3 regions of the Streptomyces sp. NBC_01352 genome follow, and region 3 is predicted to be linked to each of the others. Evidence: riboswitches for the same ligand, from Rfam matches in the RefSeq annotation. Region 3 holds a riboswitch; each other region holds the start of a gene.
What was found. Region 3 has a riboswitch for cobalamin ahead of OG252_RS18460 (ribonucleoside-diphosphate reductase subunit alpha). Riboswitches for the same ligand answer to the same signal wherever they lie in the genome.

Region 1: another riboswitch for cobalamin. It lies ahead of OG252_RS41925 (ABC transporter substrate-binding protein); the one in region 3 lies ahead of OG252_RS18460 (ribonucleoside-diphosphate reductase subunit alpha).
Region 2: another riboswitch for cobalamin. It lies ahead of OG252_RS38525 (cobalamin biosynthesis protein); the one in region 3 lies ahead of OG252_RS18460 (ribonucleoside-diphosphate reductase subunit alpha).

What each region holds. Positions count from the first base shown of each region.
Region 1 is NZ_CP108354.1:9,126,481-9,133,555, forward strand. Features, by position in the region: gene OG252_RS41910 (4-hydroxybenzoate 3-monooxygenase) at 1-915, opposite strand, end outside; gene OG252_RS41915 (APC family permease) at 964-2,604, opposite strand; gene OG252_RS41920 (CoA-binding protein) at 2,756-3,163, opposite strand; cobalamin riboswitch at 3,240-3,429, shown strand; gene OG252_RS41925 (ABC transporter substrate-binding protein) at 3,499-4,515, shown strand; gene OG252_RS41930 (FecCD family ABC transporter permease) at 4,512-5,525, shown strand; gene OG252_RS41935 (ABC transporter ATP-binding protein) at 5,633-6,382, shown strand; gene OG252_RS41940 (hypothetical protein) at 6,438-7,075, shown strand, end outside.
Region 2 is NZ_CP108354.1:8,375,073-8,382,147, reverse strand. Features, by position in the region: gene OG252_RS38530 (nSTAND1 domain-containing NTPase) at 1-2,133, opposite strand, end outside; cobalamin riboswitch at 2,346-2,485, shown strand; gene OG252_RS38525 (cobalamin biosynthesis protein) at 2,587-3,528, shown strand; gene OG252_RS38520 (cobyric acid synthase) at 3,525-5,075, shown strand; gene cobN (cobaltochelatase subunit CobN) at 5,072-7,075, shown strand, end outside.
Region 3 is NZ_CP108354.1:3,982,106-3,989,180, forward strand. Features, by position in the region: gene OG252_RS18435 (carbon starvation CstA family protein) at 1-2,111, shown strand, start outside; gene OG252_RS18440 (YbdD/YjiX family protein) at 2,083-2,283, shown strand; gene OG252_RS18445 (DUF3311 domain-containing protein) at 2,425-2,685, shown strand; gene mctP (monocarboxylate uptake permease MctP) at 2,682-4,310, shown strand; gene OG252_RS18455 (GNAT family N-acetyltransferase) at 4,383-4,889, shown strand; cobalamin riboswitch at 4,942-5,070, shown strand; gene OG252_RS18460 (ribonucleoside-diphosphate reductase subunit alpha) at 5,195-7,075, shown strand, end outside.

The DNA.
Region 1 (7,075 bases), 5.1 Mb from region 3:
CGCGGTCAGGTGGGCGGCGTCCCCGGCGAGGAAGAGGCGGCCGAACACCATGGGTTCGACGACCGAGCTGTGCATGTCCAGGACGCGCTTCTCGATCAGCCGTCCCTCGATGAGGGGGCCGGCGTCCGTCGCCGCGAGGCGCTCCCGGAGCTGTGACCAGACGCGTTCGTGCGACCAGTTCTCCGGGTCGTCGCCGGGCGGACACTCCAGGTAGTAGCGGGTCACCTCGGGACTGCGGGCCATGTGGCCGGCGAAGCCGTCGGGGTGGATGCCGAACACGACACAGTCGTTGGACGGCGGCGCCTCGGCGAGCAGGGCCAGCCAGCCGATGCCGTAGTCGTGCCGGGAGATGTGCGCGTGCTCGGGCAGGACGGTACGGGTCACCCCGCGGGCCCCGTCGCAGCCCGCCACGAAGTCGCACTCGACGACCTCCCGCTCGCCCGTCTCGGCCGCGAGGTACGACACCGAGGGGTTGGCCGTGTCGAGGTCGTGCAACTGGACGTCCCGGACGCCGAACCGGGCCGCCCCGCCCCGCACGTCCGCGTACTCGCGCACCAGGTCCGTCACCAGCAACGGCTGGGGATAGACGAAGTGGTGAGTACCCGTCAGCTCGATGTAGGAGAAGCGGAAGCGCTCCTGGCCGAAGCGGAACTCGCACTCGGTGTGCAGCTGAGCCCGCTCCAGCAGGGTGTCCGCGAGACCGCGCTGCTGGAGGCCGCGCACGGCCCACTCCTCGATGACGCCCGCCCGGGGCCGCTGCTCGATGAACTCGCGTGTCTCCGTCTCGACGACGAGGCAGTCGACGCCGGCGGCCCGCAGGATGTTGCCGATGGTGAGCCCGGCGGGCCCGGCGCCCACGACGACGACCGGAAAGCGTTGCGGGGCAACGGAGTTGGGGTGGGGAGTGGAGGTCACCCGAACATTATGTGGGTGCTTCGCGCGGGCGGGGAGCGGTTGTGCGGCTCAGTGTGCGGGTGCCTCCGTGACGATCACCTCGTCGATGCTCCGCTCGATCTCCTCGGCCCGGGAGGCGGAGGCCCGCGCCCAGTAGTAGACGACCAGGGAGAAGACCGCGATGACCAGGATGTCCCACCACAGGCCGATGTTGCCCTGTCCGCCGAAACCGCCCTCCGCGGAGATGACGCCCATGCCCAGCAGGTAGACCGGCAGCCACTGGGCGGCCCTGAAGTCCATCCGGGGTGCGTCGGGACGGCCCATGGCGGTGGCGAACCAGGCGTAGCCGCCCAGGAGTACGTAGCCGAGGACGATCGCGATGCCCAGCCGCCACAGGGTGTCCCAGCCGGCCCAGTAGATGATGAGGTTGGCCACCACGAACGACAGCGGCGAGAGCACCTTGCCGGCGGGCAGCCGGTACGGGCGCTGGTGGTGCGGCAGCCGGTCGGCGAACACGCCGTACGCCAGCGGAGCGCCCGCGTACATCAGGACGCTCGCCGAGGTGATGAAGCCGACCAGCTCCTGCCAGCTCGGGAACGGCAGGAAGCACACCACGCCGGTCACGAAGGCGACGATCAGCCCGAACCAGGGCACGCCCCGCCTGTCGGTGCGGGCGAAGACCTTCGGCGCGTACCCGTTCCTGGCCAGGCCGTAGGAGACGCGGGAGGTCGCGGTGGTGTAGATCAGGCCGGTGCCGCCGGGCGAGATCACCGCGTCGACGTACAGCACCACACTCAGCCAGCCCAGGCCCACCAGGGTCGCGAGTCCGGCCCACGGGCCGCTGATGCCGGGGAAGTCGAGCGCGGCCCAGCCGTGCGCGAAGGAGCTGTGCGGCAGCGCGCCGATGAACACGATCTGCAGCAGGACGTAGATGACGGCACCGATCGCGACCGAGCCGAGGGTGGCCCGCGGCAGGTCCCGCTTCGGGTTGCGGCTCTCGCCCGCCAGCTGGATGGCCTGCTCGAAGCCCAGCAGGGCGAAGATGATGCCGCTGCCGCTGATCGCGCTCAGCACGCCCTTGGCACCCAGCGGGGCGAAGCCCTCCGAGGTGAAGTTGCCCGGGTGGAAGTTGCCCGCGGCGATGACGAAGATGGCGCCCAGCGGCACGGCGATCTTCCACCAGGTGGCCGCGCTGTTGGTGTGTGCCAGGGCGCGGACGCCGAAGAAGTTGACCGCGACGAAGACGGCCATCAGGAAGACGGCGGTGACGAGGCCGGAGGCCGTCAGCGTCTGGTCGCCGTGTTCGAGACCCCGGGCCCAGGACCAGTGCCCCGCATAGCCGATCATGGCCTCGACCTCGATCGGTGCCACGGTCGCCGCCTGCAGCCAGGAGAACCAGCCGAAGGACATGCCGGCCAGGCCGCCGAACGCGTAGTGCGGATATCGTGCGGTGCCGCCCGCGACCGGGAACATGCCGCCGAGTTCCGCGTGCACCAGTGCCAGCAGGACGATGGCCACCGCGCCGATCACCCAGGAAATGACCGCTGCGGGGCCGGCCGCGGTAACCGCCTTTTCCGCTCCGTAGAGCCAGCCGGATCCGATGATGGAACCGACCGACGCCCACATGAGCCCGATCAGTCCGACGTCCCGCCGCAGGCCGCCGCCCGGGCCCCTGGTGTCCTCCGGGGCGGCTTGGTCAACGCTTACCATTTCTTAGGGGGCCTCTCATAAAGGAGATGCATTCACCATGCAAGAGGCCTCAGATTAGGAATCGGGCGCTGCTCCGCTGAAGGCGGTTGTCGAATTTTGACTGGCGTACGGGGATTTCCTGGACAGCGTTTCAGGAATTACGGACTGTCCGTCAGCCGAGGCGGGGAATCTCGATCGCCGGGCAGCGGTCCATCACCATCTCCAGCCCCGCGGCCCGAGTGCGGTCGTACGCCGCCTCGTCGACGACCCCGAGCTGGAACCAGACCGCCTGCGCGCCCTTCGCCACCGCCTCGTCGGCGACGGCCCCGGCGAGGTCGCTGTTCACGAACACGTCCACGACGTCGATGTCGAAGGGGATGTCCGCGAGCGAGGCGTACCCCCGCTCCCCGTGCACCGTCTCCGCCTTGGGATGCACGGGCACGACCCGCTTGCCGTAACGCTGGAGCACCTCGGCCACGCCGTACGCGGCGCGCTGCCGGTTCGACGACAGGCCGACCACGGCCCACGTGTCGCCGAGCCCGGTGAGGATCTTGCGGACCGTTGCCTCGTCGCCGTACACCGTGGGTCTCCTTGGGGGGTCGCGTATGCCCTGACCTCTCGCACAACAGCGCACCGCGATCGGCGATTCCCCACCGTGATAGCTTGCCGAGGCCAGTCGAACCCATGAGACGTGGGTCAGGGAATCCGGTGCGAATCCGGAGCTGACGCGCAGCGGTGAGGGTGACGGGCGGGGCCTCGGCCACTGGACGACTCGAGTGTCGTCTGGGAAGGCGCCCCGACCGGATGATCCCGAGTCCGAAGACCTGCTGGCGGCCCCCGCGGTGACGTACGGCGGGGGAGCACCGTACGACCGGGCTCCGCGTTCGAGCCCTCGACGATCGAGGAACAACTTCCGTGCAGACAGCACGTCTTGCCCGTCCCTCCGCCCTGTTCGCGGCCGCCTCCCTGCTCCTGGCCGGCTGCGGCGACGCCGGCACCTCCGCCACGACGGCTGCCGTCAGCCTCGACAACTGCGGCCGTACGGTACGCGTCGAGGCCCCGCCCGAACGGGCCGTCTCCCTCAACCAGGGCACCACCGAGATCATGCTCTCCCTCGGGCTCGCCGACCGTATGGCGGGCACGGCGACCTGGACCGACCCCGTGATGAAGGGGCTGGAGAAGGCGAACGCGAAGGTGGCGCGGATAGCCGACAACAATCCGTCCTTCGAACGGGTCCTGGACGCCGAACCGGACTTCGTCGCCGCCTCCTTCGTCTCCACGCTGGGCAAGGGCGGCGTCGCCACCCGGGACCAGTTCGAGAAGCTCGGCGTGCCCACCTACGTCTCCCCGTCCGACTGCGCGGGCAAGGACAACTCCGGCGACGGGGACGGCGCACGGACCGATCCCCTGACCGCCGAGACCGTCTACGGCGAAGTCCGGGACCTGGCCGCCGTGTTCGGGGTGAAGGAACGGGGAGAGGAGCTCGTCGCAGAGCTCAAGGCGCGGATGGCGAAGGCCACCGCGGGCATCGACGCCTCGGACGTGACCCTGCTGTACTGGTTCGCCAACTCCGAGTCGCCCTACATGGCGGGCTGCTGCGGCGCTCCCGGTGTCATGACGCGCGCGCTCGGCGCGAAGAACGTCTTCGACGACACGCACGACGAATGGCCGCAGATCAACTGGGAGACGGTCGCCGACCGCGACCCCGACGTCCTCGTCATCGGCGACCTGACCCGCAGGTCGCAGACCGCCGAGTCGGCCGAGAAGAAGATCGCCTTCCTGGAGTCCGATCCGGTCACCAGGAACATGACCGCCGTACGGCACCAGCGGTACGTCCTGCTCAGCGGGCAGGCCATGAACCCGACCATCCGCACGATCGAGGGCGTGGAGCGGGTCGCGGCGGGGCTGCGCGAGTTCGGGCTCGTGAAGTGACCGCCCGGTCGGTCCTGCTCGGGGCGGCCGGGACGGTCCTGCTGTGCGGCTCCCTCGCCGTCGCCATCACCATCGGCCCGGCCGACCTCCGGGTCGCCGACGTGTGGTCGGTCGTCGCGGCCCATCTCGGCCTCGGCTCCTCGGAGTTGACGCCCATCCGGGACGGCATCGTGTGGCAGCTCCGGCTGCCGCGCACGCTCCTCGCGGCCGTGTGCGGCGCCGGACTCGCCGTGTGCGGCGCGGTGATGCAGTCGCTGCTGCGCAACCCGCTCGCCGACCCGTTCGTCCTCGGGGTGTCCTCGGGCGCGTCGACCGGGGCCGTGCTGGTGGTCGTGCTGGGCGTCGGCGGGGGCGCGCTGTCCGTCCCGGCGGGCGCGTTCCTCGGTGCCCTGCTGTCGTTCGCGCTCGTGCTGTTCCTCAGCCACACGCTCGGCGGGAGCACCGACCTGGTCGTCCTCGCGGGCGTCGCCGCCATGCAGCTCTTCTCCGCGCTGACCTCGTTCGTCGTGATGACGGCCGCCGACGCGGAGACCACCCGGGGCGTCCTGTTCTGGCTCCTCGGCTCGCTCGGCGGGGCGGGCTGGACCGACGTATGGATATGCCTCGCCGTCCTGGCCGTGGCGCTGGTGGTGTGCCTGTCCTACGCCCGCACCCTCGACGCCTTCGCCTTCGGGCAGGACGCGGCGGCCGCGCTCGGGGTGTCGGTGGCCCGTACCCGTCTGGTGCTGCTGTGTGTCACGGCGCTGCTCACGGCCGCGCTGGTCAGCTCGGCCGGGGCCATCGGCTTCGTCGGCCTGGTGCTGCCGCACGCCGCCCGCGCCCTGGTCGGCCCGGGCCACGCCCGGCTGCTGCCGGTCACCGCGCTGGCCGGGGCGGTCTTCCTGGTGTGGGTCGACACGCTGGCCCGCACGGTCCTCGACCCGCAGGAGGTGCCGGTGGGCGTCGTGACGTCCCTGATCGGAGTGCCGGCCTTCGTGGCGGTGCTGTACCGGACGCGGAGGGTGCGGTGAAGGAGACCTCGCCCACCGAGCCCGAGGCGCCCGCCGCCACAGCCACGGGCCTCCACCCCACAGCCACCGGCGTCCACGCCGAAGCCACCGGCCTCCACGCCGACCGCGTGAGCCGCCGCGCCGACGGCCGGCTCATCCTCGACGGCGTCACCCTCGCCCCCGAGCCGGGCTCGACCGTCGGACTCCTCGGCCCCAACGGCTCCGGAAAGTCCACGCTGCTGCGGCTGCTGGCCGGCCTGCTCGCGCCGAGCACCGGTGTCGTCACGCTCGACGGCACCGCACTGCCCGCACTGCCCCGCCGCGAGGTCGCCCGGCGCCTCGCCGTGGTCGAACAACAGGCGGACACCCAGACCGAGTTGACGGTCCTGGACGTCGTACGGCTCGGACGCGTCCCGCACCGCCGCGCCTGGACGCCCGCCTCCGCGCACGACGAGCGGGCCGTGCGGGCCGCCCTGGAACGCGCCGGGCTCACCGACCGCGCCGACCAGCCCTGGCACACCCTGTCCGGCGGTGAACGCCAGCGGGTGCAGATCGCCCGCGCGCTCGCCCAGGAACCCCGCGAACTCCTCCTCGACGAACCCACCAACCACCTCGACATCCACCACCAGCTCGACCTCCTGGCCCTCGTCACCGCCCTCCCGGTCACCACCGTCGTCGCCCTGCACGACCTCAACCTCGCGGCGATGTACTGCGACCAGGTGCTCGTCCTGCACGCGGGCCGGGTCGTGGCGGCAGGCGCCCCGGGCGACGTTCTGACCGAGCGGCTCATCGCCGAGGTGTACGGGGTACGGGCCGCGGTGACCCGGGAGGGGCCGGAAGAGCGGCCCCATGTGCGGTTTCTGGGCACGCTGGCCTGAACGCGTGTTCGGGCCGACGGTGGCGCGGTCCTCGCCGCACGCCTACGCTCACCCCGTGCTCCGCATCATCGACGCCCGTACCGGCGAGCCCGCCGAAGCCGCTCCCGCCCGCCGGGGGCTGACCCGTGTCCATGTCCATACGGAGGGCTACGACACGACCGCCCTGCGTGTGCTGCTCGTCGCCGACGTCCTGTTCCGGGCCCTCGAACTCGGCGGCACGCCCGTCTGGGCGCTGCTGACCGGGGAGCGGCAGCAGGCGGAACTGCGGGCGGCCGCGGCGACTCTCGGCATCCGGCCGTTCGAGGACAGCCGGGACGTCTCGGCGGGGCTGGGGGAGGCCCAGGTCATCCACGTGGTGGCGGACGGCGGGCCCGCCCCCGACGGCGTCCGTATCACCGTCGCCCCCGTGGAGCGGGCGCCGGCCGCACTCCCGGAGGGCGCCGACCCCGCCGTCGTACGCCTGGCGCTGCTCTCCAAGCGACGGGACGAGCCCGTGCGGCTCGACGCGGATGCTCTGGAGGAGGCCCGCGAGAACCTCGCACGGTGGCGCCGCGCGGTCGCCGACTGGGCGCGCAGGCCCTCGCGGGCGATCCCCGAGGACGTGCGCGCACAGCTCCGTACCGCCTGGGAGGACGACCTGGACGTGTGCGCGGTGCTGCGGGTCCTCGGGTCGGTCGAGACCTCGGACCTGCC
Region 2 (7,075 bases), 4.4 Mb from region 3:
GTCGTCCCGGTGGTCCGGCTCCCCGAGCCGCTCCAGCGACGTGGCCAGCATCGTCCCCCGCAGCAGCGCGCCCGGTTCCTCCCCCGTCTCCTTCCAGTGGGCGAGTGCCTGCAACAGCCGTTCCTGCCAGGCCCGGAAATCGCGGGAATCGTCCAGCCACTTCTTCAGGGGGCCCCAGGCGCGGACCAGTTCCTCGTGGGCGAGGTCGACGATGGGGTCGTCGTCGGGGCCGTGGGTGATGCGGATGAAGCGCGTGTGGGTGGCCAGGGCCTCGGCCACGGTCCGGAGTTCGGGCGGCAGGGGCGCGAGGCGTACCGGCTTGCGGGTGAAGCCGCCCGTGTCGTCGGGGCGGGCGAGTTGGGTGAACAGGCGGCGGACCGGGGCCTCGCCGTGCGCGGCGATGACGTTGCCGACGCGCTCCTCCGCGTGGTTGGACAGGGCGCCGGCGACCCCGCCCAGGGCCTCGTAGCCGGAGTGGGTGAGACGGATGCCCTTCTCGTGCGCCCAGAGTTCCGTGAGAGTGAACTCCACCAGAGGCAGACGGCCCGGTTCGTCCTCGGCGTCGTCGACGATGCGTTCGGCCAGCCCGGTGTCGAGGGTGAGGCCGGGGACGCGGGCCGCGGGGCTCTCGACGGCACGCAGCAGGCTCGATCGGCCCAGGGGCGCCACCACTTGGGCACAGTCGCTCAGGACGCGGGCGGTGGCGGGGTCGGCGAGGTCGTCCAGGCAGGACGAGCGCAGGGTGGCCAGGACGCGCAGCCGTCGCCCTTCGGCCGGAACCGAGACCATACCGACCATCAGGGCCAGCAGGGCGCGGGCGGTGGCCGGTTCGGCGGCGACGGTCTCCTCCAGTTGGTTGAGGAAGAAGACGTGGCCGCGCGGGCCGCAGTGATCGAGCAGACGTCGTCCGAGTTCGGCGGGGGTCATGCCGTCGGCAGAGTCCAGCAGATCGGCCAGGACGAGCGCGGCGCGCTCGTGCTCGACGACGGCCAGAGCGGTGCCGGGCGCGGCGGACGCCGCGGGCGCGGGATCCGCCGACGCGGAGTCAGGAGCGGGCGGGGGCCCCGAACCGGACGCAGACGCCGAGCCCTGCTCGGGACGAGGGTCGGGCACCGCCCAAGGCCCAGAAGCAGAACCAGGCGCAGCAGATGCGTCCCCGCCCGGCCCCGCGCAAGCCTCTCCGCCCGGCCCCGCGGATGCGGCTGCCCCCGTCTCCAGTACTCCCACCACCGCGCGAGCCACCGTCAGCGACGCCCGGGTGCCCGGCAGGGGGCGGATCTCGGAGACGGTGAACCCCTCGGCCCTCAGGCGGGGCAGGACCCCCGCCCGTACCAGGGAGGTCTTCCCGCTGCCGGACGGGCCGACGACCGGCACCACCAGGTGCCGCTCGACCGCGTCGAGGAGCCGGCGGGTCTCCTCCTCGCGGCCGAAGAAGTACTCGGCGTCCTCCTCGCGGAAGGCATCGAGTCCTCTGTAGGGGCAGCGACGCGCCCCGGGCTGGAGCTCCAGGATGGCGGCGGCCGGGATCAGATACGACGTCACGGCCGAGGCACCGCGGTCGGTCGCGACCGTCATGCCGACGACCGCACCCAGGTCCTCGTCCCAGACCGGGGCTCCGCTGCATCCGGGGCCGATGCGGTGGGCCGGGCCGTCCGTCTCCATCGAGATCCAGCCCTGGCCTACCGCACCGAGCAGCCGTCCACCGATCCAAGCGCCGTGTTCGGCGCCGGCAGGGAAGCCGAGGAGGCGGAAACGGTGGTGCCAGACGTCGCCGGCGTCCGCGAGGGGGACCGCGCCGGCGGGCGCGCCTTCCGGTAGCCGGAGCAGTGCGATGTCACCGGTGCCGTCGTCGGCCACCGGCCGCCAGGCCGACACCGACGCCTCGTACCTCACCGCTCCCGGCAGCAGGGCGAACTCCACGGTCACCGGTGAGGCAGGCGGCGTCGACGACCTCGCGTCGGTTCCCAACGCGTCGGCGACGACATGGGCGCAGGTGGCCACCGTGCCGGGCGCCAGCAGGAACCCGGTCCCGACGGGCCGCCCGTCGCCGCCGCACACCCGTATCACCGTGGTGCCGAGATCCTCCAGGAAACGCGCCGATTCTCCCCATGCACCCACTTCGTCAATACTCATAAATGTTTATGAATTTCCCTATATCTGGTAGCACTTCGTACCAGGTATTGGAGGTGCCGCGGCCTCCTGCCGCAACCGGCTTCACGGAACGCCACTCATCACAGGGAAATTCGCCCGGAGTCGGTCCACGGGGCCCCGGCGGAGTGCTAGCCGGTGTGACCCGTGTGGGCTTCTGCACACTCCGCTCCCGCAGGTCAACAGCAAGTTGACGGCCCTTCCAACCCCGTGGTGGACTGCCGGAGCCATGTACGGCGGTAGGAGAGGAAGCCGGTGTGAGTCCGGCGCGGTCCCGCCACTGTCACCGGGGTAGGAAGCCCCGGGAGCCAGGAACTCTCACCGCCGATCTCGTCGAACCAGGGCGTGGACACCCTGAGTGAGGACATATCGCCATGCGCGGCTGCCGTTTGAGGTTCAACACCAGCGTCCTGTCTGTGACAGCGGTCGGCTGAGTCGATGCGTGCCGATCGCGTTTTCGCGTACGGCGCCGCCGCCGGCCTTCTCGGCGACCTCCTGCTCGGCGATCCGCGCCGTGGGCATCCGGTCGCCGTGTTCGGACGGGCCGCGGGTGCCGTGGAACGGGTGCTGTGGCGGGACCACCGGGGGTGGGGCGCGCTGCATGCCGTCGTGTGTGCCGGGGGTGCTGTCGCCCTGGGGAGCGTTGCTGTTCGGGCCGTCCGTACGTCACCTGCCGCTTCCGTCGCGCTGACCGGTGCCGCCACCTGGGCCGTCGTCGGGGGGACTTCGCTGGCGCGGGAGGCCCGGGTCATCGGGCGGGCGCTGGAGGCCGGGGACGTCGACGCCGCGCGGGCTCGGCTGCCGCATCTGTGCGGGCGGGATCCGCAGGCTCTCGACGCCGACGGGATCGCCCGGGCCGTGGTGGAGTCCGTTGCCGAGAACACGTCCGACGCGGTGGTCGGGGCGCTGGTGTGGGGGGCCGTGGCCGGGGTGCCCGGGCTGCTCGGGTTCCGGGCCGTGAACACCCTTGACGCCATGGTGGGGCACAAGTCGCCCAGGTATCGGCGGTACGGGTGGGCTTCCGCCCGGCTCGACGATCTCGCGGGGTGGCCGGGGGCGCGGCTGACCGCCGTACTGGCCGCGGTGGCCGGGCCGGATCCACGGGGGGCCGTACGCGCCTGGCGGACCGATGCCGCGAAGCATCCGAGTCCCAACGCCGGGCCCGTGGAGGCGGCCTTCGCGGGGGCGCTCGGGGTGCGGCTCGGCGGCACCTTGTCCTATGCGGGGCGGGTGGAGCATCGGCCCGTGCTCAACACACAGGGGCGCGCGGTCGCCACGCCCGACGTCGAACGGTCCGTACGACTCTCGCAGCGCGTCGGTTGGCTCGCGCTCGGTGTCAGTGTCGCCGCACGGCTCGTAGCAAAGGGGCGTACGTCATGACGGGTGGGGGTCTCCTCGTCGCCGGCACCACCTCCGACGCCGGCAAGAGTGTCGTCACCGCCGGGATCTGTCGGTGGCTGGTGCGGCAGGGGGTCAAGGTGGCGCCCTTCAAGGCGCAGAACATGTCCCTCAATTCGTTCGTGACGCGCGAGGGCGCCGAGATCGGGCGGGCCCAGGCCATGCAGGCCCAGGCCTGTCGGGTCGAGCCGACCGCGCTCATGAATCCCGTGCTGCTGAAGCCGGGCGGTGAGCAGAGCAGCCAGGTCGTGCTGCTCGGGAAGCCTGTCGGGGAGCTCAGTGCGCGGGGGTTCTTCGGGGGGTCTGGGGGGTCGGCCCCCGGGAAAAGGCTGCACGGGGGGCGGCAGCAGCAGCTTCTGGGGACCGTTCTCGACTGTCTCGCGGAGTTGCGGGGCACGTATGACGCGGTGATCTGTGAGGGGGCCGGCAGCCCCGCCGAGATCAATCTCCGGCGGACCGACATCGTCAACATGGGGATCGCCCGGAATGCCGGGCTGCCCGTGCTCGTCGTCGGTGACATCGATCGTGGGGGTGTCTTCGCCTCGTTCTTCGGGACCGTCGCGCTGCTGTCGCCCGAGGATCAGGCGCTCGTCGCCGGGTTCCTCGTCAACAAGTTCCGGGGGGACGTGTCCCTGCTGGAGCCCGGGCTCGACATGCTGCACTCGCTCACCGGGCGGCGCACGTACGGCGTCCTGCCGTTCCGGCACGGGCTCGGGATCGACGAAGAGGACGGGCTGCGGGTCTCCCTGCGGGGGACGGTCAGGGAGTCGGTCGTCGCCCCGCCCGTCGGGGAGGACGTGCTGCGGGTCGCCGTCTGTGCGGTCCCGCTGATGTCCAACTTCACCGATGTCGACGCACTGGCCGCCGAGCCGGGTGTCGTCGTGCGGTTCGTGGACCGGCCGGAGGAGTTGGCCGACGCCGACCTCGTCGTCATTCCGGGGACCCGGGGGACCGTCCGGGCCCTGGAGTGGCTGCGGGAGCGGGGACTGGCCGAGGCGATCATGAGGAGGGCCGCTCAAGGACGGCCGATCCTCGGTATCTGCGGTGGCTTCCAGGTCCTCGGCGAGCACATCGAGGACGAGGTCGAGAGCCGGCGCGGGCATGTCGAGGGGCTCGGGCTCCTTCCCGTGCGGGTGCGGTTCGCCCGCGAGAAGACCCTCACCCGGCCCGTCGGCGAGGCCCTCGGCGAGCAGGTCGAGGGGTACGAGATCCATCACGGGGTCGCCGAGATCGAGGGCGGTGACCCGTTCCTCGACGGCTGCCGGGTCGGGGGCACCTGGGGCACCCACTGGCACGGCTCGCTGGAGTCGGACGGGTTCCGGCGGGCGTTCCTGCGCGAGGTGGCGGCCGCCGCGGGCCGCCGTTTCGTGCCGGCCGCCGACACCTCGTTCGCCGCGCTGCGCGAGGAGCAGCTCGACCGGCTCGGCGACCTGATCGAACAGCACGCGGACACGGACGCGCTGTGGCGGCTCATCGAGTCCGGCGCGCCGCAAGGACTGCCTTTCATTCCACCGGGAGCGCCCGCATGAGCACAGTGTTGTTGTTGTCGACCGCCGACACGGATCTGCTGGCGGCCCGGGCCGCTTCCGACGCCTCGTACCGGATCGGCAATCCGACCCGGGTGGATGTCGCGGAGGAACTGCCGGGGCTCGTCGAGGGCTCGGACATCGCCGTCGTACGGCTGCTCGGCGGCAAGCGGGCCTGGGAGGACGGGCTCGCGGCTCTCAAGGCCTCGGGGATCCCCACCGTGCTGCTCGGCGGAGAGACCGTGCCCGACGCGGAGCTCATGGCCGAGTCGTCGGTGCCTGCCGGTGTGGTGGCCGAGGCGCTGCGGTATCTCGTCGAGGGCGGGCCCGCCAACCTCACCGAGCTCGCGCGGTTCCTCTCGGACACCGTGCTGCTGACGGGTGAGGGGTTCGTCGAGCCGCAGAAGATGCCGGAGTACGGCGTCCATGGGGAGCGCGCCTTCGTCGAGGGCCGCCCCAGCATCGGCGTGCTCTTCTACCGCGCCCACCAGCTCAGCGGCAACACCGCCTTCGTGGACACGCTGTGCGACGCGATCGAGGCGAAGGGCGCCAACGCCCTGCCCGTCTACTGCGGTTCGCTGCGCGGTGCCGACTCCGGGCTGTACGAGCTCCTCGGGAAGGCCGATGCCCTCGTCGCCACCGTCCTCGCCGCCGGCGGTACGCACGCCTCGCAGGCGTCGGCCGGCGGCGACGAGGAGGCCTGGGACATCGGGGCGCTCGCCGACCTCGACATCCCCGTGCTGCAGGGTCTGTGCCTGACCTCCTCGAAGAGCGCCTGGGAGGCGTCCGACGCCGCCCTCTCCCCCATGGACGCGGCGATGCAGGTCGCGATCCCCGAGTTCGACGGGCGCCTGATCACGGTCCCCTTCTCCTTCAAGGAACAGGGCCCGGACGACGTACCCGTGTACGTCGCCGACCCCGAGCGGGCCGCTCGGGTCGCCGGAATCGCCGTACGGCACGCGGTGCTGAAGCACAAGCCGAACCGGGACAAGAAGCTCGCGCTCGTCTTCACCGCCTATCCGACCAAGCACTCGCGGGTCGGCAACGCCGTGGGGCTGGACACGCCCGCCTCGGCGATCCGCGTCCTGGACGCGCTCCGGGACGCCGGGTACGTCGTGGAGGGACACCCCGACAACGGCGACGAGTTGATCCACCGGCTGATCAACGCCGGTGGCCACGACGTCGAATGGCTCACCGAGGAGCAGCTCGCCGCCGCGCCCGCGCGAGTGCCGCTGGCCGACTACCGGGCGTGGTTCGACACGCTCGACCCCAAGCTGCGGGACGGGATGCTGGAGGCCTGGGGCGAGCCGCCGGGCAGCCTGTACGTCGACGGGGACGACATCGTGCTCGCCTCCCTCCAGTTCGGGAACGTCGTCGTGATGATCCAGCCGCCGCGCGGCTTCGGCGAGAACCCGATCGCGATCTACCACGACCCGGACATGCCGCCCTCGCACCACTACATGGCGGCCTACCGGTGGCTGGAGAACAGCTTCGGCGCCGACGCCGTCGTGCACATGGGCAAGCACGGCACGATGGAGTGGCTGCCGGGCAAGGGGCTCGGGCTCAGCGGGGGGTGCGCTCCGGACGCCGTCCTCGGGGAGCTGCCGCTCATCTACCCGTTCATCGTCAACGACCCCGGCGAGGGCACCCAGGCCAAGCGCCGCGGGCACGCCACCGTCGTCGACCACCTGGTGCCGCCCATGGCACGCGCGGACACGTACGGCGACCTGGCCAAGCTGGAGCAGCTGCTCGACGAGTACGCGCTCGTCTCCGACCTGGACCCGACGAAGGCGCCGGCCGTGCGCGCGCAGATCTGGACGCTGGTCAAGGCGGCCGAGCTGCATCACGACCTGCACGTCGACGACCAGCCGGACGACGACGCGTTCGACGAGTTCGTCATGCACATCGACGGCTATCTGTGCGAGATCAAGGACGTGCAGATCCGGGACGGGCTGCACATCCTCGGCGGCGGCCCGGTCGGCGAGCCGCGGGTGAACCTGGTG
Region 3 (7,075 bases):
TCGTCTGGACCATCGTCGCGCTAGTCGGTGCGGCGGGCTGGTCCGTGCTCGCGCTCTCCCGGGGCGAGGAGGTCTCGGCCGCCTGGATGGTGGCGGCGGCCCTCGGCTCGTACGCCGTCGCCTATCGCTTCTACTCGAAGTTCATCGCGTACAAGGTGCTCAAGGTCGACCACACCCGGGCGACCCCCGCCGAACGCCTGAACAACGGCATCGACTTCCACCCCACCGACCGACGGGTCCTGCTGGGCCACCACTTCGCGGCGATCGCCGGCGCCGGACCGCTGGTCGGGCCCGTGCTGGCCGCGCAGATGGGCTATCTGCCGGGCACGATCTGGATCATCGTCGGCGTCATCTTCGCGGGCGCGGTCCAGGACATGGTGGTGCTCTTCTTCTCCACGCGCCGGGACGGCAGGTCCCTGGGGCAGATGGCGCGCGAGGAGATCGGCCCGTTCGGCGGGGCGGCGGCGCTGCTCGCCGCGTTCGCCATCATGATCATCCTGCTCGGCGTGCTGGCCCTGGTCATCGTGAACGCCCTGGCCGCTTCGCCGTGGGGCACCTTCTCCATCGCGATGACCATCCCGATCGCCCTCCTGATGGGCTTCTACCTGCGGGTCCTGCGCCCCGGCCGGGTCACCGAGGTCTCGCTGATCGGCGTGGGACTGCTGCTGCTCGCCCTGGTCTCCGGCCGCTGGGTCGCCGAGTCGTCGTGGGCCGACACCTTCACGCTCGCGCCCTCCACACTGGTCGTCTGGCTGGTGGCGTACGGCTTCATCGCCTCGATCCTGCCGGTGTGGATGCTGCTCGCGCCCCGCGACTACCTCTCCACCTTCATGAAGATCGGCACGATCGCCCTGCTCGCCCTCGGCGTCGTCATCGCGCTGCCGACGCTGAAGATGGACGCGGTCACCGACTTCGCCTCGCGCGGCGACGGCCCGGTCTTCGCGGGCTCGCTCTTCCCGTTCGTCTTCATCACCATCGCCTGCGGTGCCCTGTCCGGCTTCCACTCGCTCATCTCCTCCGGTACGACGCCGAAGATGATCCAGAAGGAGACGCAGGTCCGCATGATCGGCTACGGCTCCATGCTGATGGAGTCGTCGGTCGCGGTGATGGCGCTGGTCGCGGCGAGCATCATCGACCCCGGTCTGTACTTCGCGATGAACGCCCCGGCGGGCACGATCGGGACGACGGTGGAGAACGCCTCGCAGGTGGTGACCAGTTGGGGCTACTCCATCACCCCGGCCGAACTCGCCCAGGCGGCGAAGGACGTCGAGGAGTCGACCCTGCTCTCCCGCACCGGCGGCGCGCCCACGCTCGCCGTCGGGGTCTCGCAGATCTTCTCCGAGGTGACGGGCGGGGGCCTCAAGGCCTTCTGGTATCACTTCGCGATCATGTTCGAGGCGCTGTTCATCCTGACCGCGCTGGACGCCGGCACCCGGGTGGGCCGGTTCATGCTCCAGGACATGCTGGGCAACGTCTACCGGCCCTTCAAGAACGTGAGTTGGAAGCCCGGCCTGGTCATCACCAGCGCGGTCGTGTGCGGGCTGTGGGGCTACTTCCTGTGGGTCGGCGTCCACGAGCCCCTCGGCGGCATCAACCAGCTCTTCCCGATCTTCGGCATCTCCAACCAGCTCCTCGCGGCCGTCGCCCTGGCCGTCTGCACGACCCTGCTGGTGAAGTCGGGGCGTCTCAAGTGGGCCTGGATCACCGGAGTCCCGCTCGCCTGGGACGCGACGGTCACCCTCACGGCGAGCTGGCAGAAGGTCTTCTCCAGCGACCCGAAGGTGGGCTTCTTCAAGCAGCGGTCCGTCTTCCAGGACGCGATCGACCGGGGCGAGGTGCTGCCGCCCGCCAAGACCATGGACGACATGCACACCGTGGTGACCAACTCCACGGTGGACGGCGTCCTCTCGGCCGTCCTGGCCCTGCTGATCATCGTGGTGATCGTGGACGCGGGCCGGGTCTGCGTCCGGCACCTACGGCGTCCCGCGCTGTCCACGCTCAGCGAGGCACCGTACGTCGAGTCGAAGATCGTCGCGCCGGCCGGGCTGTTCCCGACCAGCCGGGAGAAGGAGGAGGAGCGCCGTGCGGTCGGCACTCCTACGAGCCCTTAGAGGCGTGCGCTGGTATGTGCGGGAGCTGACCGACGAGTCGGCGTACGACCGTTATGTCGCGCACGTACGCAAGGAGCACCCGCAGGCGCCGGTGCCGTCCCGGCGCGACTTCGAGCGGATGCGCACGGAGCGGCAGGAGGCGGACCCCCGGCAGGGGTTCCGCTGCTGCTGAGGGGCAGACAGGCACAGGGCCGAAGGGGGACACAGAACCACCACATACCGATATGCGGACGAGGTCTTCCGCTTTCCTGACACCGTCGCCTAGATTGCCTGCGCGTTGCACAGATGATCAGTGAGGGGACGGAGCCGCGGTATGTCGAATGCGCCTGAAGTGAGACCACCGGTGGTGACACCGGCCCGCGTGGTCATCGCGCTCTGCCTCTTCGCGCCCTTCGTGGCGATGCTGTGGGTGGGATCGTACGCGAAGGTCGACCCCGCCTTCATCGGCATCCCGTTCTTCTACTGGTACCAGATGCTGTGGGTGCTGATCTCCACCGCGCTGACGATGATCGCGTACAAGCTGTGGCAGCGTGACCAGCGCGCCCGCTCCGCCAAGGGGGGTGCGTCGGAATGAAGGACGGCGTGAACGGCGTCGCACTCGCCGTCTTCATCTTCTTCTTCCTGGCCGTCACGGTCATGGGCTTCCTGGCCGCGCGCTGGCGCCGGGCCGCCGACGAACAGAGCCTCGACGAATGGGGCCTGGGCGGACGGTCGTTCGGCACCTGGGTCACCTGGTTCCTGCTCGGCGGCGACCTGTACACGGCGTACACCTTCGTCGCCGTACCGGCGGCGATCTACGCGGCGGGCGCGGCCGGCTTCTTCGCGGTGCCGTACACCATCCTGATCTACCCGCTGATCTTCACGTTCCTGCCCCGCCTCTGGTCGGTCTCGCACAAGCACGGGTACGTGACGACCTCGGACTTCGTACGCGGCCGCTTCGGCTCCAAGGGCCTGTCCCTCGCCGTGGCCGTCACCGGCATCCTCGCGACCATGCCGTACATCGCGCTCCAACTGGTCGGCATCCAGGCCGTCCTGGACGTGATGGGCGTCGGCGGCGGCGAGGACACCAACTGGTTCATCAAGGACCTGCCGCTGCTGATCGCCTTCGGCGTCCTCGCGGCCTACACCTACTCCTCGGGCCTGCGCGCCCCCGCGCTGATCGCGTTCGTGAAGGACACGCTGATCTACATCGTCATCGCGGTGGCGATCATCTACATCCCGATCAAGCTGGGCGGGTTCGACGAGATCTTCGCCAAGGCGGGCGAGGCGTACAGCCAGACCAACCCGGCGACGGGTGCGCCGCGCGGTGCGGTGGTGCCGGGCGAGGCGGGCCAGTGGACGTACGCCACGCTGGCGTTGGGCTCCGCGCTCGCACTCTTCATGTACCCGCACTCGATCACGGCGACGCTGTCCTCGAAGAGCCGTGAGGTCATCCGCCGCAACACCACCATCCTGCCCCTGTACTCGCTGATGCTGGGCCTGCTGGCACTGCTGGGCTTCATGGCGATCGCGGCCGGAATCAAGGTCAGCAACGGGCAGCTGGCGATCCCGCAGCTCTTCGAGACCATGTTCCCCGACTGGTTCGCGGGCGTGGCCTTCGCGGCGATCGGCATCGGCGCGCTGGTCCCGGCGGCGATCATGTCCATCGCGGCCGCGAACCTCTTCACCCGCAACATCTACAAGGACTTCATCAAGCCGGACGCCACACCGGCCCAGGAGACGAAGGTTTCCAAACTGGTCTCCCTCCTTGTGAAGGTCGGCGCGCTGGCCTTCGTCCTCACCATGGACAAGACGGTCGCCATCAACTTCCAGCTCCTCGGCGGCATCTGGATCCTGCAGACCTTCCCGGCCCTGGTCGGCGGCCTGTTCACCCGCTGGTTCCACCGCTGGGCCCTGCTCGCCGGCTGGGCGGTCGGCATGATCTACGGCACGGTCGCCGCGTACGGCGTCGCCTCGCCGACCCAGAAGCACTTCGGCGGCTCGTCCAAGGAGATCCCCGGCATCGGGGAGATCGGCTACATCGGCCTCACGGCGTTCGTCCTGAACGTGGTGGTGACGGTGGTCCTGACCTTCGTCCTGAAGGCCCTGAAGGCCCCCGAGGGCATCGACGAGACGTCCCCGCAGGACTACACGGCGGACGCGGGCGACCCGGGCGTGCAGGTGGAGCTGCCGCCGGCGACCGCGGGCGCCGCGCACTGAGCCGTACGTCAGCACGGGCCGCCGGAGAAATCCGGCGGCCCGTTGTCGTACCCCTGATGCACACTGCGGGCCATGGACCTCATGATCAGGCAGGCGACCCCCGACGACTACGAGCCCCTCGGCGACATCACCGCCGAGGCCTACCTCCAGGACGGCCTCCTCGACTTCGGCGAGAGCGACGAGTACCTCGGCGAGCTGAAGGACGTGGCCAAGCGGGCGTCCGCCGCGGACGTGCTGGTCGCCGTGGAGCGGGAGCGCGTCCTCGGCGGAGTCACCTTCGTGCCGTCGGGCGGTCCCATGGCCGACATCGCCCGCCCCGGAGAGGCCGAGATACGGATGCTCGCCGTCTCCCGGGCGGCCCGCGGCCGAGGCACCGGTGAAGCCCTCGTCCGCGCGTGCATCGACCGCGCCCGGTCCACCGAGGGCTGCACGGCCGTCGTGCTGTCGACGCAGCGGACCATGCACTCCGCCCACCGCATCTACGAACGCCTCGGCTTCGCGCGCACTCCCGGACGGGACTGGAACCCGATACCGGACCTGGACGACATCACTCTGCTCACCTATGAGTTGACGCTGTGAAACCGGCGCGACACAACATATGGTGGTGCTGTCCTCGCTCGGCACAAGATGTATGCTCATGCTCGCTGTCGTCGCAGGGGAATCCGGTGCGAATCCGGAACTGTCCCGCAACGGTGTACTCATGCGCGCATATGCGTGTATGGGCGTCAGTCCGAGGACCTGCCGACAGCGTGCCCGGCCATCAGGTCCGGGTGCCATGACGTCCGGGCCTCGTGGAGTGGGCCGGTGGGCGCGACGCCGTGTGCGCTCGTGTGCTGCCGTCTGCCCTCCGCAAGGCCCCCGTGCCGAGCGAGGGAGAGCCCCACGTGACCATCGCGCCAGCAGACCCGGCTTCAGCTTCAGCTCCAGTGACCCCGGTGGCCGACGACGGTCCCGGGACCGCGTTGCTGCGGACCCTGACCGAGCTGACCGCCGACCTCCCCGACGCCGACCCCGGCCGGGTCGCCGCCGCCGCGTTGCGCGGCCGGTCCGCGCGGGCCGACGGGACGGAACTGCGCGAGCTGGCCACCGAGGCGGCCGCCGGCCTCATCTCCGAGGACCCCGCCTACTCGCGGCTCGCCGCCCGCCTCCTGACCGTCAACATCCGCGCCGAGGCCGCCTCCCAGGGCGTCACGTCCTTCACGGAGTCGGTCGCGGTGGGCCACCGCGAGGGCCTCATCGCCGACCGTACGGCCGAGTTCGTCCGGGTCCACGCCGACCGCCTCGACGCGCTGGTCGACGTGCACGCCGACGACCGCTTCGGGTACTTCGGCCTGCGCACCCTGCACGGCCGCTATCTGCTCCGGCACCCGATCACCCGGCACGTGATCGAGACGCCCCAGCACTTCATGCTCCGGGTGGCGTGCGGTCTCGCCGAGGACGACACGGCCAGGGCTCTCGACGAGGTCGCCGCGCTCTACCGGCTCATGAGCCGCCTCGACTACCTCCCCTCCTCCCCCACCCTCTTCAACTCCGGCACCCGGCACCCCCAGATGTCGTCCTGCTACCTCCTCGACTCCCCGAAGGACGAGCTGGACTCCATCTACGACCGCTACCACCAGGTCGCCCGGCTCTCCAAGCACGCCGGCGGCATCGGCATCGCCTACTCCCGCATCCGCGCCCGCGGTTCGCTGATCCGCGGCACGAACGGGCACTCCAACGGCATCGTCCCGTTCCTGAAGACCCTCGACGCCTCGGTCGCCGCCGTGAACCAGGGCGGGCGGCGCAAGGGCGCGGCCGCGGTCTACCTGGAGACCTGGCACTCGGACATCGAGGAGTTCCTGGAGCTGCGCGACAACACCGGTGAGGACGCCCGCCGTACGCACAACCTGAACCTCGCGCACTGGGTCCCGGACGAGTTCATGCGCCGCGTGAACGCCGACGCGCAGTGGTCGCTGTTCTCCCCCGCCGACGTGCCGGAACTGGTCGACCTGTGGGGCGAGGAGTTCGACACCGCCTATCGCGAGGCCGAGGAGAAGGGCCTCGCGCGCAGGACCATCCCGGCCCGTGACCTCTACGGCCGCATGATGCGCACCCTCGCGCAGACCGGCAACGGCTGGATGACCTTCAAGGACGCCGCCAACCGCACCGCCAACCAGACCGCCGAGCCGGGCCACGTCGTCCACTCCTCCAACCTCTGCACGGAGATCCTGGAGGTCACGGACGACGGGGAGACGGCGGTCTGCAACCTGGGTTCGGTCAACCTCGGCGCGTTCGTGGTCGACAACGGCATCGACTGGGAGCGGCTGGACGAGACCGTCCGCACCGCCGTCACCTTCCTCGACCGCGTCGTCGACATCAACTTCTACCCGACCGAGCAGGCGGGCCGCTCCAACGCCAAGTGGCGCCCGGTCGGCCTCGGCGTCATGGGCCTCCAGGACGTCTTCTTCCAGCTGCGGCTGCCCTTCGACTCGCCGGAAGCCCGTCGGCTCTCCACGCGCATCGCCGAGCGCATCATGCTCGCCGCGTACGAGGCCTCCGCCGACCTCGCCGAGCGCAACGGCCCGCTGCCGGCCTGGGAGAAGACCCGTACGGCCCGGGGTGTTCTGCACCCCGACCACTACGACACCGAGCTGACCTGGCCGGAGCGCTGGGCGGCCCTGCGGGCACGCGTCGCCACCACCGGCATGCGCAACTCCCTGCTCCTCGCGATCGCGCCGACCGCCACCATCGCGTCGATCGCGGGCGTGTACGAGTGCATCGAGCCG